Regions from separate parts of the Sanguibacter sp. TS_SC_8 genome, predicted to be linked through region 3. Evidence: predicted binding sites of a transcription regulator. Region 3 holds the regulator's gene; each other region holds the start of a gene.
What was found. Region 3 encodes LexA, which represses DNA repair genes until DNA is damaged. Its sites were predicted from a motif close to TCGAACANNTGTTCGA; they were not measured.
Positions count from the first base shown of each region.

Region 1 (5,306 bases), 510 kb from region 3:
CGCGGCGCCGATCGCCACGAGGACCTAGGCGATCGACAAGCCGGCGATGGCGAGCGGGTCCTGGGTGAGGGCCGCGGCCAGCAACGGCATCGTGATGAAGGTGACGCCGTCGGCCAGGTTCGCTGCGGCGTTGCCCACCCAGATGCGGCGGAACTCGGGCCCCAGGTTCGTGGACGCGCGGCGTGTCACGGTCTTCTCTAGGTCTTTGCGGTGTCTCGCCCGGCATCTCTTGCGGCGGTGGGCGGGAGCGAGGTAATCTACAACCAAATGGTTGTAGATAATCTGAGCGACTCCGAGGTCGACCGCATCTTCCACGCCCTGGCCGACGCTACCCGACGGGACATCGTCACCCGGGTCATCGCCCACGAGCAGTCCGTCTCCACGCTCGCGCAGCACTACGCGATGAGTTTCGCGGCAGTGCAGAAGCACGTCGCGGTCCTCGAGCGGGCATCGCTCGTGACCAAGGAACGACGAGGGAGGGAGCAGATCGTGCACGGGGACCCCGCAACGCTGCGCAAGGCCGCCCGTCTGCTCGACGCCTACGAAGAGATCTGGCGCCTGCGAGCACAGAGCATCGATGAAATCTTGGCTGAAGACCCGAGAGGAACACGACCATGACCGTCATCAGCACCCACAAGGACCCCAGCGCCCTGACCATGACCTTCGTCGCGGAGTTCGACGTGAGCGTCGAGCGCCTGTGGCAGGTCTGGCAGGACCCGCGTCAGCTCGAACGCTGGTGGGGGCCGCCCACCTGGCCGGCCACCTTCGACTCGCACGACTTCGTCGTCGGCGGGCAGTCCCGCTATCACATGACCGGCCCGGAGGGGGAGAGGGCTGCCGGGTGGTGGGCCATCACCGCCATCGATGCACCGCACCGGTTCGAGTTCGACGACGGCTTCGCCGGGCCCGACGGTGAGCCCGACCCGGCGATGAAACCGGTCGCCTGCGTCGTGACCTTCGAGTCCTTCGAGGGCAAGACCCGGATGACCACCCTCACGCGCTTCGCCGACGCCGAGCACCTCGAGCAGGTCTCAGCCATGGGCATGGAAGAAGGCATGCGCGAGGCGATGGGGCAGATCGACGACCTCCTGGTCGTCGCCCGCGCCTGACTGGGCGCGACTGTCTTCCCAGGATGCCGCTTCGTTGGTGGTGGGTACGTTGGACCCATGGCCAGCGAAGCGGTAGTCCTGACGGTGCCCGGGCCGCACGGCGAGCGGGAGATCCGGGTGTCGAGCCCGAGCCGGGTGCTGTGGCCCGAGCTCGGGATCACCAAGGCCGACCTCGCCCAGTACATGGTCGACGTCGGCGGGCCGTTCGTCGCCAACAACGGCGACCGGCCCGTCTCGCTGCAGCGGTTCTCCACGGACGTCGACGGGGAGCAGTTCTTCTCCAAGAACCCACCGCGCGGCGTGCCGGAGTTCGTCCGGGCGGTGACCGTCGTCTACCCCAGCGGCCGATCCCATCCCCAGCTCGTCATCGACGAACCAGCCGCCGCTGTCTGGGCGGTGCAGATGAACACCGTCGTCTTCCACCCGTGGGCCTCCCGGGCCGGGGACCCCGACAACCCCGACCAGCTCCGGATCGACCTCGACCCCCAGCCCGGCACCGACTTCGGTGACACGATCGCCGTCGCGCAGGAGCTGAGGACGGTGCTGGCAGATGCGGGGCTGACCGCCTTCGTCAAGACGTCCGGCAACCGCGGGCTGCACGTCTTCGCCCCGATCGAACCCACCCACGAGTTCCTCGACGTGCGCCACGCCGTCATCGGCGCGGCCCGCGAGCTCGAGCGGCGCCTGCCGGACCTCGTGACGACCGCGTGGTGGAAGGAGGAGCGCGGGAGCAAGATCTTCGTCGACTACAACCAGGCCAACCGCGACCGCACGATGGCCGGGGCGTACAGCCCGCGCGCGCTGCCGCACGCGCCTGTGTCCTGCCCGCTGGCATGGGACGAGCTCGCGGGCGCCGCGCCGGAGTCGTTCACCGTGCTCACGGTGCCGGAGCGGCTGGCGACCGTGGGGGACCCGTGGGCGAGCATGCATGAGCACCCGGGAACGATCGACGACCTGCTCGGATGGTGGGAGAGGGACCTCAAGGCAGGGCTCGGTGAGCTGGTGTTCCCACCCGACTTCCCCAAGATGCCCGGGGAGCCGCCGCGGGTACAACCGAGCCGGGCGAAGAAGGATGAAGGCGGTTGACCGGCGGGTGATCGGCGGCGGGTCGGGCCACTTTGGTATGTTCTGGTGATGGGACTCCAGCGCTGCACCGACATGTCCGCGGCGGACTGGATCGCCGACTCGGGCACGCCGTGGGAACGCCTCGTCACCCTAGGCCCGGACGACTTCCCAGCCCACGCCCGACTCCGCTTCATTCCCGATCCCACCGCGCCCGGTCAGTCCGAGACGGACGTCACGCTCCCTGACGACCATCTCCGCGACCTCGCCCAGGCAGTACGGGTGCTCCATCGGCTCTGGCGGTTCACCGCCACCCCGCAGGACTGCTACTTCTGTCTGTGGGACGGCTACGCGGGGCAGCTGCACGGGGTGGCGGCCGGTGCCCTCGTCTCTGTTCCGCGGGGGACGATCAGTCGCGAGTTCGCCCTGTTCCGGGGGCAGGTGACGGACATCGACGAGTGGGAGACGCTGCTCGGTACCCAGGGAGGGAACCTCCCGCCCGCGATCGTCTGGCCGGCCGACCACGCCTGGTGCTTCGCCAGCGACGTGGACCCGCACTTCGCGGGGATCGCGGCCAGCCGCGCCGCGGTTGATGCGCTCGTCGCCGACCCGGTCCTCGATGTGGTCCGGGTGCAGCCGGGAGAGGGCGTTCCCACGTACTACTAGGTCGCGATCTTGCGGTTGCTGGGCGGGGAGCCGGGTGACAGCCTCGAACTGACCCCTCGCCGGGTGTCGACGGCCGACCGGACGGAGCACGACATGGGACTCATCCACATCGACCTGTTCACCACCCTCGACGGAGTCGCGCAGGCACCCGGCGGGCCGGAGGAGGACACCGACGACGGCTTCGCGTTCGGCGGCTGGCAGGCGCCCCTCCTGGACGAGGTCGTCGGCGAGCAGGTCAGCTCCGGGATGGCGGGGATGGACGCGCTGCTGCTCGGACGCCGGACCTACGACATCTTCGCCGGGTACTGGCCGCACCAGGAAGATGGTATGGACAGTGATATCGCGCGGCTGTTCAACCGCATTCCGAAGTACGTCGCCTCGCGCCAGGCACCGACCCTCGACTGGGCCAGCTCCACGCTGCTCGGTCCGGATGTGCCCGCCGCCGTCCGTGAGCTGCGTGACCGGCACGCGAAGATCCACGTCATCGGCAGCCTCGACCTCGTGCAGACCTTGTTCGCCGAGCGGCTCTTCGATCGGCTCACGCTCTGGGTGTACCCGATCCTTCTCGGCACTGGAAAGAAGGTGTTCGGCGACGGTGTGGTTCCGACGAACCTCAGGCTCGTCGAGCCGGTCGTCACCTCGCCCAACGGCGCGGTGATGCTGCGCTACGCGCTCGCCGAGGGGACACCGGGCGTCGGGGACATGTCCAACCGCAGCGAGGAGGGACAAGGAACGTCCTCGTGAGCTGGTATGCGGATCGAGCGCTCAAACCCTTGCCAGATGAACGTCTGTTCGATAGACTAATCCGGAGTTAACCGGACAGTTCGAGCAAGGTTGGGAGGGGTGTCATGGCGTCGACGGGCTCATTCTCTCGCCGTTCTGCCCCCGCTGCCGAGCGCAAGGAACTCGCTCCCGGAATCTGGGGTGACGTGGTCGCTGCTGCGGAGGCCAGGCCGGGGGACACGCTGGTTGAGGAGTGCATCGAGGCGGCGTTCGAGGACCTGATGCGCGCGGGCTGGCTGGCTACGGACGACGAGGCCGAGGCTGCCCCGGACGCGGTGGGGCCTGCACCTCGCAGGCCGGGGTCGCGCAGGGAGGTCTGCGCGCAGGCAGTCTCTGCCGGCGACGGTCTGCTCATGGGACCGGCGGACGAGTCAGCAGACGTGCAAGTAGACGTGCCGGTGAGTGTGTTGGCGCTGCTGGACCAGATGGAGTCGTTGGTGGAGTCGCTCACGGCGATCGATCCGGCGTCGTTGCCGGGGTCGGTGGCTGCGGAGGTGTCTCAGCGGATTCGCGTCGCGGTGGGGCGGTTGGAAGCCGAGCGGTTGGGGTGCATCGCCCGCACCGAGACCGAGGGGTCGTGGCATCAGGAGACGATGCATTCCTTCACCACGTGGTTGGAGAAGGCGGAGAACCTCTCGAAGGGACTGGCCCAGCGGACCGTCGCCGCGGCGCGGGCGCTGCGTGAGCACCTGCCCGCCACAGCCGCTGCGGCGCGGGCCGGGACGATCACCGGTGAGCACGTGGCGATCATGGTCAAGGCGACCAAGACGCAGGAGTTGTGCGAGGCCCTGGCCAGCCCCGTGATCGAGGACAGCCCAGCGACCGGCGGCACTCCGGTGTGCACGTGGGAGGAGAACCTCCTGGGGGGCGCGACGTGGCGGTTGGAGAAGTTCAACCAGGTCGTCAAGACCTTCACGCTCTCCGCCGACCCCGTAGCGCAGGAGAAGGCGTTCAAGGACGCCAGTGAGCGGGAGTTCTTGCAGATATCCCCGACCCTGGGTGGGTCGCAGATCAGCGGGTTCGTCACCACCGAGCACGCCCAGCTGATCACCACGACGTTGCGCGCGGTGGCCGGGGTCCCGGCCGCCGCCGACACCCTGCTCCCGGCGGACCTGCGCAAGGTGGATGCCCTGGTGGACCTGTGCCAGCTGTTCCTGGACGGCGGGATCGCCGGCAAGGGCGCCAACGTGCGCCCCCACCTGTCGGTGCACGTCACCTGGGAGGAGTTCACCCGGGTCTACGAGGCCACCCACCACGACGACGCCGACAGCACCGACGGCACCACCAGCACCGACGGCACCACCAGCACCGACGCGGCCGACGGCGGCGCAGACAGCACCGGCGCAGTCGCGGACTGCACCGATTCAGACGGCACCGGGGCCAACCCTTCTGGCTCCGGTTCCGGCCAGAGATGGTCCCCGCAGACCTTGGAGGCCCGCCTCAAGGCCGGGTATGCGACCTGGGAGGACGGCACCGGTCCCATCCCCGACGCGGTCCTGAGACGGATCGCGTGCGATGGGGAGATGACCCGGATCATCTTCGGCCCCGACTCTCAGATCCTCAACATCTCCCGGTCGAAACGCACCTTCACCAGAGAGCATCGCCGCGCCATCATCGCCCGCGACCGCACCTGCGTCTGGCCAGGCTGCGACGCGCCACCGCGGGTCTGCGAGATTCACCACGCCC
Region 1 is NZ_CM143955.1:2,179,380-2,184,685, forward strand. Features, by position in the region: gene ACWA15_RS09860 (MFS transporter) at 1-18, opposite strand, end outside; gene ACWA15_RS09865 (hypothetical protein) at 25-189, opposite strand; gene ACWA15_RS09870 (ArsR/SmtB family transcription factor) at 268-618, shown strand; gene ACWA15_RS09875 (SRPBCC family protein) at 615-1,109, shown strand; gene ligD (non-homologous end-joining DNA ligase) at 1,167-2,195, shown strand; gene ACWA15_RS09885 (hypothetical protein) at 2,244-2,837, shown strand; gene ACWA15_RS09890 (dihydrofolate reductase family protein) at 2,931-3,581, shown strand; gene ACWA15_RS09895 (HNH endonuclease signature motif containing protein) at 3,767-5,306, shown strand, end outside.
Region 1: the regulator LexA is predicted to act here: its motif matches at 3,618-3,633, upstream of ACWA15_RS09895 (HNH endonuclease signature motif containing protein).

Region 2 (5,306 bases), 670 kb from region 3:
AACTCGTCGAGGCGGCGCGGGCGCAGCGCGGCCTCGGCCGCGCGTTCGAGCTCGTCGGCTCCGGTCGAGCGCGCCGGGGTGAGCTCGATGCCGAAGGCGTCCAGCTCGTCCGGGTCGTCGAGCCTGTCGACGCCGAGCTCGTCAGCCACGAGGGCCGCCGAGCGACCTCAACGTCGCGCGCAGGACGACCGGCACCTGGGCCACCTCGACGACGTCGAGGCCGGAGTCGGCGACGACGGTCGCGACGGCATCCTCGGCCACCTTGGCCGACCAGCCGAGCCCGACGAGGGCCTCGACCACCTGCCAGCTGAGGTCCGTCTCGGCCACCACCTGGGCGGGGGTTCCACCCGCCACGACCTGCACGCTCGGCTTGCCGAGCTTGTCCCCCAGCTCGAGGATCATCCGCTGGGCACCCTTGAGCCCGATGCCGGGCACCCTGGTCAGTGCCTTGACGTCGCCGCCGACGAGGGCGCGGCGCACGCCGTCGGGCGTGTGCACGGCGAGGATGGCCAAGGCCATCCGCGGGCCGACGCCGCTCACGGACTGCACACCCTCGAAGATCAGCCGCTCGTCGTCGTCGGTGAAGCCGTAGAGAGTCAGGGAGTCCTCGCGGACCACGAGCGAGGTTGCGAGCGTCGCCGGGGACCCCACGCGCAGGGCGGCCAGGGTGGCCGGGGTGGCATGCACGAGGTAGCCGATCCCGGCGACCTCGAGCACGGCGTTGTCCAGCCGCAGGGCCTGCACGGTTCCGCTGAGGGACGCGATCACTGACAACTCACTCTCTGTGACGTGCTCGGACCAACTCTTGCGAACACCTGTACGAGTTCTACCGTAGCAAGGGTTCAGCGCACGCCCTTGGCGCGACGCGCCGCCTGCTCCGCGGCCGCCCACGCACGCTGCGCCGGGGTCTGGGCGAAGCGCTCGGCCTTGTCCATGATCGCCGAGGGGCGCCACAGGTGGCAGATCGCGATGGCGAGCGCGTCCGCGGCGTCGGCCGGGCGGGGCACCTCGGCCAGGCCGAGGATGCTCGCGACCATGCGCTGCACCTGCTCCTTCGGTGCCCGCCCGCTCCCGGTCACCGCGGCCTTGACCTCGCTCGGGGTGTGCATCGCGACGGGCACCCCGCGCCGGGCGGCGGCGAGCATCGCCAGCCCGGCCACCTGCGCGGTGCCCATCACCGTGGAGACGTTGTGCTGGGCGAAGACCCGCTCGACCGCGACGACGTCGGGGACGTGCGCGTCCATCCACGTGTCGAGCTCCACGGCGATCTGCAGCAGCCGCTGGTCCACGGAGAGCGCCGGGGGTGACATGGCCACCCCGACCGCGACGAGCTCGGCGCGCCGACCCGGCAGGGAGTCGACGACGCCGATGCCGCAGCGGGTCAGCCCGGGGTCAACGCCAAGAACTCGCACCGAGCGCTATTCGTCGTTCTCGAGCTCGGCCATGACCTCGTCGGAGGCGTCGAAGTTCGTGAAGATGTTCTGCACGTCGTCGGAGTCCTCGAGCGCGTCGATGAGGCGGAGGATCTTGCGCGCGCCGTCGGCGTCCACCTCGACCTGCATGGCCGGGTGGAAGACGACGTCGGCCGAGTCGTACTCGATGCCGGCCTCCTGGAGCGAGGTGCGGACCGCGACGAGGTCGGTGGCCTCGCAGAGCACCTCGAAGACCTCACCGACGTCGCTGACCTCTTCGCCGCCCGCGTCGAGCACGGCCTCCAGGACGGAGTCCTCATCGGTCCCCTCCTTGGGGACGAGGACGACGCCCTTGCGGGAGAACAGGTACGCGACGGATCCGGGGTCAGCCATCTGGCCGCCGTTGCGGCTGAAGGCGATGCGCACCTCGGCCGCCGCACGGTTGCGGTTGTCGGTCAGACACTCCACGAGCATCGCCACACCGCCGGGGGCATAGCCCTCGTACAAGATGGTCTGGTAGTCGGCGCCGCCGGCCTCCTGGCCGGACCCGCGCTTGACCGCGCGGTCGATGTTGTCGTTGGGGACCGAGGTCTTCTTGGCCTTCTGGATGGCGTCGAAGAGCGTCGGGTTACCGATGACGTCGCCGCCGCCGGTACGCGCCGCGACCTCGATGTTCTTGACGAGCTTGGCAAAGAGCTTTCCACGCCGGGCGTCGACTACAGCCTTCTTGTGCTTCGTGGTGGCCCATTTGGAGTGACCTGACATCGCTTAGAACTCCCTACGGACGATCGATACGAACAGTTCATGGATGCGGCCGTCCCCCGAGATCTCCGGATGGAACGACGTCGCCAACAATGCATCTTGTCGGACTCCGACAATCCTACCGGCGGCGGGACCGGAAGAGATCGTCGCGATCACGTGAGCCGCGGGGCCCACGGACTCGACCCACGGTGCGCGGATGAAGGCCGCGTGCACGGGCGGGCCGGGGACCCCCTCCACGACGACGTCGGTCTCGAAGGAGTCCACCTGCCGCCCGAAGGCGTTGCGACGCACGGTGAGGTCCATCCCACCGAGAGTCTGCTGGCCGGCCGCGCCGTCCAGCACCCGGTCCGCGAGCAGGATCATCCCGGCACAGGACCCGTAGACGGGCAGCCCGCCCGCGATCGCCGCGCGCAGCGGGTCGAAGAGGTCGAAGATGCGGAGCAACTTGTCGATCGTCGTGGACTCCCCGCCAGGCAGCACCAGCCCGTCGACCTGGGCGAGCTCGCTGACCCGACGCACCGTCACGGCGCTCGCGCCCGCTGCCTCGAGGGCGACGACGTGCTCGCGGACATCACCTTGCAGGGCAAGGACCCCGATCTGTGGCTTCACGGGGAGCAACTGTACGCGCGGACCGCCCCACCGTCGGGCGGCGTTGCCGCGATCATCCCAGGGTGGGAGAATTGGGCAGATGAGCCAAGAATTCCCAGCACCGAAGAGCCCCGACCAGCCCGAGCCCTCGGGCACCCCCGGGCAGTCCGGGGTCCCCGGGCCGTCCGGGGCGCCGTGGCCTGCGGGGACACCGGTGCCGGGCCAGCATCCTGGTGGCCAGTTCCCCGGGTCGGGTCAGTACCCGGGGGCAGGTCAGTACCCCGGGGCAGGTCAGTACCCCGCGCAAGGTCAGTACCCCGGCGGGCAGTATCCCGGTCCTGGCCAGTTCGGTCCGGGCTATGGCGGTCCGGGCTATGGCGGTCCGGGCTATGGCGGTCCGGGCCAGTACGCGCGACCCGGCTTCCCGTCACCTCCGGTCGCCACCTCCACGACCGGGCCCAAGATCATGACCTACATCGGGATCGGCCTCATGGTGGTGTCGATCATCGCGATCATCGTCGGGATCGCCAACGTCACGAACGCAGTCTCGCGGGTGACCGGGGACCCCACCGCCTCGCCCTACGCGATCGCCTACACGACGCTCCCCGGCGAGCTGGAGTTCCGCGGGAGCTCCGGGGAGGACTACGCCATCCTCACCAACAGCACGTCCGGCGAGGAGATCGACACCGACGACATCGAGGTCACCGACCCGGACGGCGACCAGGTCGACCTCTCCTTGAGCGGCTTCTCCTTCGACGAGGACACCAACGGGTCCCGGTCGTCGTCCCGTGCCGTGACGTTCACCGCCCCCTCGGACGGCATCTACACCGTGACCGTGACAGGGGCCTCCGCGGACGTGCCCGGCAGCATCGCGGCCATCAACGCTTCCGAGCTCGCCACGATCTTCGGCAAGACGGCCCTCGGGGTCTTCCTCATCGTCGCGGCGGTCATGTGCGGGGTGCTCGGCCTGGGGCTGGCCATCGGCGGGGCGGTCTGGTGGAACGTGCGCCGCAACAACCGCGCACGGGTCGGTACGGGGCCGTGGCCGGGGGGACCTGGGTCGGTGGGGCCTGGATCGACGACCCAGGGGCCCTCGGGACCTGGCGCGCCGCCGGCCTACGGGCAGATGTCGCAGTAGCTCACCGGCCCCTCTTGCCGAGCCTGCCTGCCCCTCGCTGAGCCGGCCAACGGTTGCGTGTCGGCTGCCCAGCGAGCACTCACGAAATCCCTCGTAGACCTTGCTGGATGGACGTCTGTTCGATAGACTTATCGTCAGTTAACCGGACAGTTCGAGCGTCGGCGGAGGGGTGACATGGGATCGAGGGCACCGTTCTCCCGCGGCCCCGCCTCCGATTGCCCGTCGCCGGAACGTGTCGAGTTCGCTCCCTGCGTGTGGGGTGATGTGGCGTCCTGGCCGGTGAGCACGATGGTCGAGGATGCGTTCGAGGACCTGATCCGCGCGAACTGGCCCGCCGCGGCTCACGAGGCGAACTCGGCGGAGCCTGGGTCGGACTCGGAGGAGCGTTCGCCAAGCGGGAGGGTGTCTCGCGGGCGGGTGTTGCGCGGGGAGGTCTGCGGACAGGCAGTCTCCGCCGATGACGGTCTGCTCATGGGACCGGCGGACGTCCCGGCAGACGTCCCAGCGGACACCCCGGTGAATGTGTTGGCCCTGCTGGACCAGGTGGAGTCGTTGGTCGAGGTGATCACGTCGGTCGACCCCGCGTCGTTGCCGGGTGCGGTGGCGGCGGAGGTCTCCCAGCGGATCCACGTCGCGGTGGGGCGCCTTGAGGCTCAGCGGCTCGGGTGCATCGCCCGCACCGAGTCCGAGGGGTCGTGGCACCAGGAGACGATGCATTCCTTCACGACGTGGTTGGAGAAGGCGGAGAACCTCTCGAAAGGACTGGCCCAGCGCACCGTCGCGTCGGCGCGGGCGGTGAGTGAGCACCTGCCGGCCACGGGGGCAGCGGCGCGGGCAGGGTCGATCACCGGGGAGCACGTGGGCATCATGGTGCACGCGGCCAAGACCCCGACATTGCGGCAGTCGTTGGCCGACCCGGCGCCCGGTGCGGTCCCGGTGTGCACCGGTGAGGAAGCGTTGTTGGTGCATACCGCGGCGTGGTCGGTGACGGAGTTCAACCGGCTGGTCAAAGGGTTCACGGTCTCCGCCGACCCGGTCGCGCAGGAGAAGGCGTTCCAGGACGCCGCCGAGCGGGAGTTCCTCCAGGTGTCTCCGACCTTGGGTGGGATGCAGATCAGCGGGTTCGTCACCACCGAGCACGGCCAGCTCATCGGGGCGGCGCTGCGCGCGGTGGCCGGGGTCCCCTCCGCCACCGACACGCTCGTCCCGGCGGACCTGCGCAAGGTCGACGCCCTGGTCGAGCTGTGTCAGGCGTTCCTGGACGCCGGGACCGCCGGCAAGGGCGCGAACGTGCGCCCGCACCTGTCGGTGCACGTGTCCTGGGAGGAGTTCACCCGGGTCTTCGAAGCCACCCACACCGACGCAGATGACGACGCAGACGCTGACAGCACCGACGGTGAGTCAGA
Region 2 is NZ_CM143955.1:2,347,773-2,353,078, forward strand. Features, by position in the region: gene ruvB (Holliday junction branch migration DNA helicase RuvB) at 1-104, opposite strand, end outside; gene ruvA (Holliday junction branch migration protein RuvA) at 142-768, opposite strand; gene ruvC (crossover junction endodeoxyribonuclease RuvC) at 843-1,412, opposite strand; gene ACWA15_RS10675 (YebC/PmpR family DNA-binding transcriptional regulator) at 1,419-2,177, opposite strand; gene pdxT (pyridoxal 5'-phosphate synthase glutaminase subunit PdxT) at 2,181-2,783, opposite strand; gene ACWA15_RS10685 (hypothetical protein) at 2,863-3,900, shown strand; gene ACWA15_RS10690 (HNH endonuclease signature motif containing protein) at 4,372-5,306, shown strand, end outside.
Region 2: the regulator LexA is predicted to act here: its motif matches at 4,193-4,208, upstream of ACWA15_RS10690 (HNH endonuclease signature motif containing protein).

Region 3 (5,306 bases):
GACGTGCCTGTTCGGGACGCTGTCCCTGTGGCAGGGGGTCGACGTGCCCGGTTCGGCGTGCCAGCTCGTCATGATCGACCGGATCCCGTTCCCCCGCCCCGACGACCCGGTCAAGGCCGCCCGGGCGCGCTATATCGAGAGCCACGGCGGGAACGGGTTCATGCAGGTCTCCGCCACGCACGCGGCCCTGCTGCTGGCCCAGGGCGCGGGCCGCCTGGTCCGCACGACGACGGACCGCGGGGTGGTCGCGGTGCTCGACCCGCGGCTCGCGACGGCTCGCTACGCTTCGTTCCTGGTCAACTCCTTGCCGCAGTTCTGGCAGACGACCGATCGCCAGGTGGCGACTTCTGCGCTCGAGCGGCTCGCGGCTCTAGGCTGAGACCAGCACCACCTGCAACCCGATCTCCTGTGGAGGAAGCATGAGCGACGCCGAGCGTTCCGGTACACCCACCCCGGCGGGCCCCCCCGCGGCCCGCAAGACGACGAAGGTGGCAGTGGTCGGCGCCGGCGCGGTGGGCTCGACCATGGCCTACGCCGCGCTGATGCGCGGCTCTGCGCGGACCGTCGCGCTGTACGACATCAACAAGGCCAAGGTCGAGGCGGAGGCGCTCGACCTCGCCCACGGGATCCAGTTCATGCCGATGGCCGAGGTCATCGGCTCCGACGACGTCGCGGTGTGCGCCGACGCGGACGTCATCATGATCACCGCGGGGGCCAAGCAGAAGCCCGGGCAGTCCCGGATCGACCTGGCCGAGGCGACCATCGGGCTCGTCTCGAAGATCCTGCCCGAGCTGCAGGCGGTGGCGCCCGACGCGACGTACGTCATGGTCACCAACCCGGTCGACATCGTCACCTACGCGGCGCTGAAGGTCTCCGGCCTGCCGCCCACCAAGCTCTTCGGCTCGGGGACCGTCCTGGACTCCTCCCGCCTGCGCTACCTCATCGCCCAGCACTGCGGCGTCGCGGTGCAGAACGTGCACGCGTACATGGCCGGTGAGCACGGCGACAGCGAGATCCCGCTGTGGAGCTCCGCGACCATCGGTGGCGTGCCGCTGCTGGACTGGGACGGGGTCGACGGACGTGGACCGCTCACCGTGCAGGGACGGGAGGACATCGCGCACGAGGTGATCAACTCCGCCTACCGGATCATCGAGGGGAAGGGGGCCACGAACTACGCCGTCGCCCTCGCCGGCACCCGCATCATCGAGGCCGTGCTCAACGACGAGCACCGGGTGCTCCCGGTCTCCACCCTGCTCGACGACTACTACGGGATCAGCGACATCTGCCTGTCCGTGCCCTCGATCGTGGGCCGCCGCGGGTGCACGGACCGGCTCGCGGTCCCGCTCTCCCCGATGGAGATCCGCGGCCTGCAGCACTCCGCCACCTCTCTCAAAGAGGTGGCGCGCAAGTTCGGCTTCTGACTCGGCCGCTCATGACGAAGGGCTCCTCACCGGTGGTGAGGAGCCCTTCGTGCGTCGACCGAGCGCTCAGGCCGGGTCAGAGGCTGCGCAGGACGGTCACGATCCGGCCCAGGATCGTCGCCTCGTCGCCGAGGATCGGGGAGAACGCCGGGTTGTGGGGCAGCAGCCAGACATGGCCGTCGATCCGCTTGAACGTCTTCACGGTCGCCTCGCCGTCGATCATCGCCGCGACGATCTCGCCGTTCTCGGCGACGGGCTGGCGCCGCACGACGACCCAGTCGCCGTCGCAGATGGCGGCGTCGATCATCGACTCACCGACGACCTTGAGCATGAAGAGCTCGCCGTCCCCGACGAGCTGGCGCGGGAGCGGGAAGACGTCCTCGACGAGCTGCTCGGCCAGGATCGGCCCACCGGCGGCGATCCGCCCCACCAGGGGCACGTACGAGGGTGTGGGGCGGTCCGGTCCGTCTGAGGGAGAGTCGAGCGCAGAGCCTGCGTATCCCGAGCCGGAGGCCATCTCACCCAGAGGTCGGCCGGCCCCTTCGGTGTACGGACTGTGCACGAGCTCCATCGCCCGCGGACGGTTCGGGTCGCGCCGCAGGTAGCCCTTGGCCTCGAGGACGGTCAGCTGGTGCTTGACGCTCGACGGGCTGTTCAGGCCGACCGACTCACCGATCTCGCGCATGCTCGGCGCGTAGCCGCGGTTCTGCACGGAGTCCCGGATGGTGTCCAGGATGCGCCGCTGCCGGGAGGTGAGCCCGTCCGGGCCGATCCCGTCCTTGCGCCACGGTGAGGCGGTGTCGTGGGGGAGCGCCGTCACGCTCGCAGGACCTGCCGGGTTGGTGTCGTTGGGTGCCACGGTGACCTCCGGTTGTGATGGGCATCTGCTTGCGATCGGGCGATGTCAGTGGCTCGTGGTCTGCTCGTGGTCGAGTCGTCTCGCGAACGTGCTCAAGTCTAGGCCGATAGTGGACAAGTCTCAAACAGTTGTTCGAGCGTGTCGGGATTGCCCCTTGCCAATCTCGGAAATGTTCGTACAGTTGTACTACGAACAGATGTACGAACGAAGAGTGCGGGGCGTCGGCACGGGCCGGCAGGAGCTCACGGAGATGCGCAGCTGGTCGTGCGCGCTGGAGAGATGGAGTGGATATGGCACTGGTCCTTGTTCCCGAGCTGGTTGTTGTTCCTGAGCGCGCCGCCGTCCCGGAGCGCGCGACCACCCCTGCGCGTGCGGACCGACGCCAGGCGGCGGCCCGGGCGCGGGCGGACGCTCGCGCCCGACGGCTGGCCAGCGCCTCGATCGAGGGTTCGTTGTCCGATCTTGAGCTCACCCGGCGCGGTCGATGGGTGCTGTGGGCGACGGCGCTCGTGGTGGCCGTCTCGATGGCCGTGATGGGCGGGGGAGCGCTGGCGAGCACGCCGGACGTGGCCCCGGAGGTGATTCCGTACACCGTGGCCGCGGGGGACAACCTGTGGGGGATCGCCGAAGAGCTGGCCCTCCCCGGGGAAGACCTCCGGGACGTGGTCGACCTCATCGTCGAGGTCAACGGCCGGGCGTCGGCGACGCTGTGGGCCGGCGAGCAGATCATGCTGCCCGTCCGTGACTGAGCGGTCCTCGTGATGTGCGGTGGCCCGATGTCTGCCCCGTGACGGAGCGGCGCGTATTCTTGCTGGTGTCCTCCGGCTCGGGGGACGCGTCCACCACGATGTTGCTCCGGAGGTCCGTGTGCACTGCCCGTTCTGTCGCCACTCGGACTCTCGCGTCGTCGACTCCCGGACGTCGGACGACGGCGCCTCGATCCGGCGTCGTCGCCAGTGCCCCAGCTGCAACCGCCGGTTCACGACCCTGGAGACGGCAAGCCTGTCCGTGGTCAAGCGGTCCGGTGTGACCGAGCCGTTCAGCCGCGAGAAGGTCGTCAACGGTGTCCGCAAGGCCTGCCAGGGGCGCCCCGTCAGCGAGGACGACCTCGCGCTGCTGGCCCAGCGGGTCGAGGAGAGCGTGCGGGCGACCGGCATGGCCGAGCTGGACGCGTACGAGATCGGGCTGACCATCCTCGGTCCGCTGCGCGAGCTCGACGAGGTCGCCTACCTGCGCTTCGCCAGCGTCTACCAGGGCTTCGACTCGCTCGAGGACTTCGAGGCGGCTATCAACCTGCTGCGTGCCGAGCACGCGGAGGGCGAGGAGCCTGGGACGCGTGATCCGCACCCGTCCGGCGCCGCCTCGGGAGAGCCGCCCGCGCACCCCGGGGCACGGACCTAGCAGGTCCCGGTTCGACGCGCGCAGACCTTCTGTGCGCAGACCTTGCTGTGCGCAGATCCGCCGTGCGCAGACCCGCCGTGCGCAGACTTTCCGTGCGCAGAACTGTCGTGCGGAGAGCCAGCAGGGCTCAGAGCGCGCTGGAGCGGGGAGCCCAGAGGTTGATGTCGCCGTCGACGCTGGTGGTCTCGATCGCGGCGAGCTCGTCGGCGGTGAAATCGAGCCGGGTGAGCGCGGCGAGGTTCTCGTCGAGCTGGGCGGTCGTGCGGGCTCCCACGAGCACGCCCGAGACCCGTGAGTCCCGCAGGCACCAGGACAGCGCCAGCTGGGCGAGGCTCTGCCCGCGGTCACCGGCGATCTCGGCCAGCGCGGCGACCGTCGCCCGGTTGCGGGCGCTGAGATAGGACGCGGGCAGCGACCCGCCGCGCGCGGCCCGGGAGTCGTCCGGGATCCCGGCGAGGTACTTGTTCGTGAGCATGCCCTGGGCGAGCGGGGAGAAGGCGAGCACCCCGAGGCCGGCGTCGGCGGCGACGTCGAGCACGGACTCCCCGCTGGCGTCGGCGTCCTCGATCCACCGGTTGAGGAGGGAGTAGGAGGGTTGGTGGACGCTGAGCGTCACACCCACCGTGGCCGCCGCCGCCAGTGCCTCACGGGTGCGACGGGCGGAATAGGAGGAGATGCCTGCGTACCGCGCCCGTCCTGAGGCCACGGCTGCGGCGAGCGCGCCCATCGTCTCCTCGAGCGGCGTGCTGGGGTCGTAGCGGTGGCTGTAGAAGATGTCCACGTGGTCCAGGCCGAGCCGGTCGAGGGACTGGTCCAGGCTGGACAGCAGGTGCTTGCGGGAACCGCCCTCGCCGTAGGCGCCGGGCCACATCCGGTACCCGGCCTTGGTCGAGATGAGCAGCTCGTCCCGGCGGCCTGCGAGGTCCCGGGCCAGGACCCGCCCGAAGCTGGCCTCGGCGGCGCCGGGAGGCGGGCCGTAGTTGTTGGCGAGGTCGATGTGCACGACTCCCGCGTCGACGGCGTGCAGGAGGAGCTCCCGCTGGGACTGCGCCGTGGCCTGCTCGCCGAAGTTCTGCCACAGGCCCAGGCTGATCGCCGGGACGGTGAGGCCGGAGCCGCCGAGCCTGCGCTGGTGGGAACCGGGTGTGCTCTCGGGCGGGGAGGTCATGGTTCCACGCTACCGCTGCGATACTGGTGTTCTGCCTCAGGCGGCGCCCGACGAGAGTATTCGCTGGCGGGCGCCGGTGAAGTAGGGAAGTCTTGCAGGTGCATCAGGTACGCAGCAGACATCTAGACAAGGAGGTCCGGTGCTATGACGCAGGACAGTTCACAGCAGGACGCGACGGTCAGCGACGACACCAAGGCCAAGTTCAAGGAAGCGCTCGACCGCAAGAACGCCGGTCAGCACCGCAGTGCCGAAGGGTCCTCGAACACCGGGACCGTCCACGGCTCCGAGACGGCCGGGAAGACGAAGCGGGTCTTCCGCCGCAAGTCCGGGTGATCGTCCCCGCCTCGCGATGAGCGTGCACCGCCCGAGCGGTGCGTGCACAGACGCCGACAGGCCCCGCCCCTCGTGGGGCGGGGCCTGTCGGCGTCTGTGGGTGCGAGGTGTCAGCGCTTCGTCT
Region 3 is NZ_CM143955.1:1,673,803-1,679,108, forward strand. Features, by position in the region: gene ACWA15_RS07565 (ATP-dependent DNA helicase) at 1-379, shown strand, start outside; gene ACWA15_RS07570 (L-lactate dehydrogenase) at 420-1,421, shown strand; gene lexA (transcriptional repressor LexA) at 1,498-2,241, opposite strand; gene ACWA15_RS07580 (hypothetical protein) at 2,571-3,029, shown strand; gene nrdR (transcriptional regulator NrdR) at 3,148-3,681, shown strand; gene ACWA15_RS07590 (aldo/keto reductase) at 3,809-4,849, opposite strand; gene ACWA15_RS07595 (DUF5302 domain-containing protein) at 4,994-5,182, shown strand; gene serA (phosphoglycerate dehydrogenase) at 5,293-5,306, opposite strand, start outside.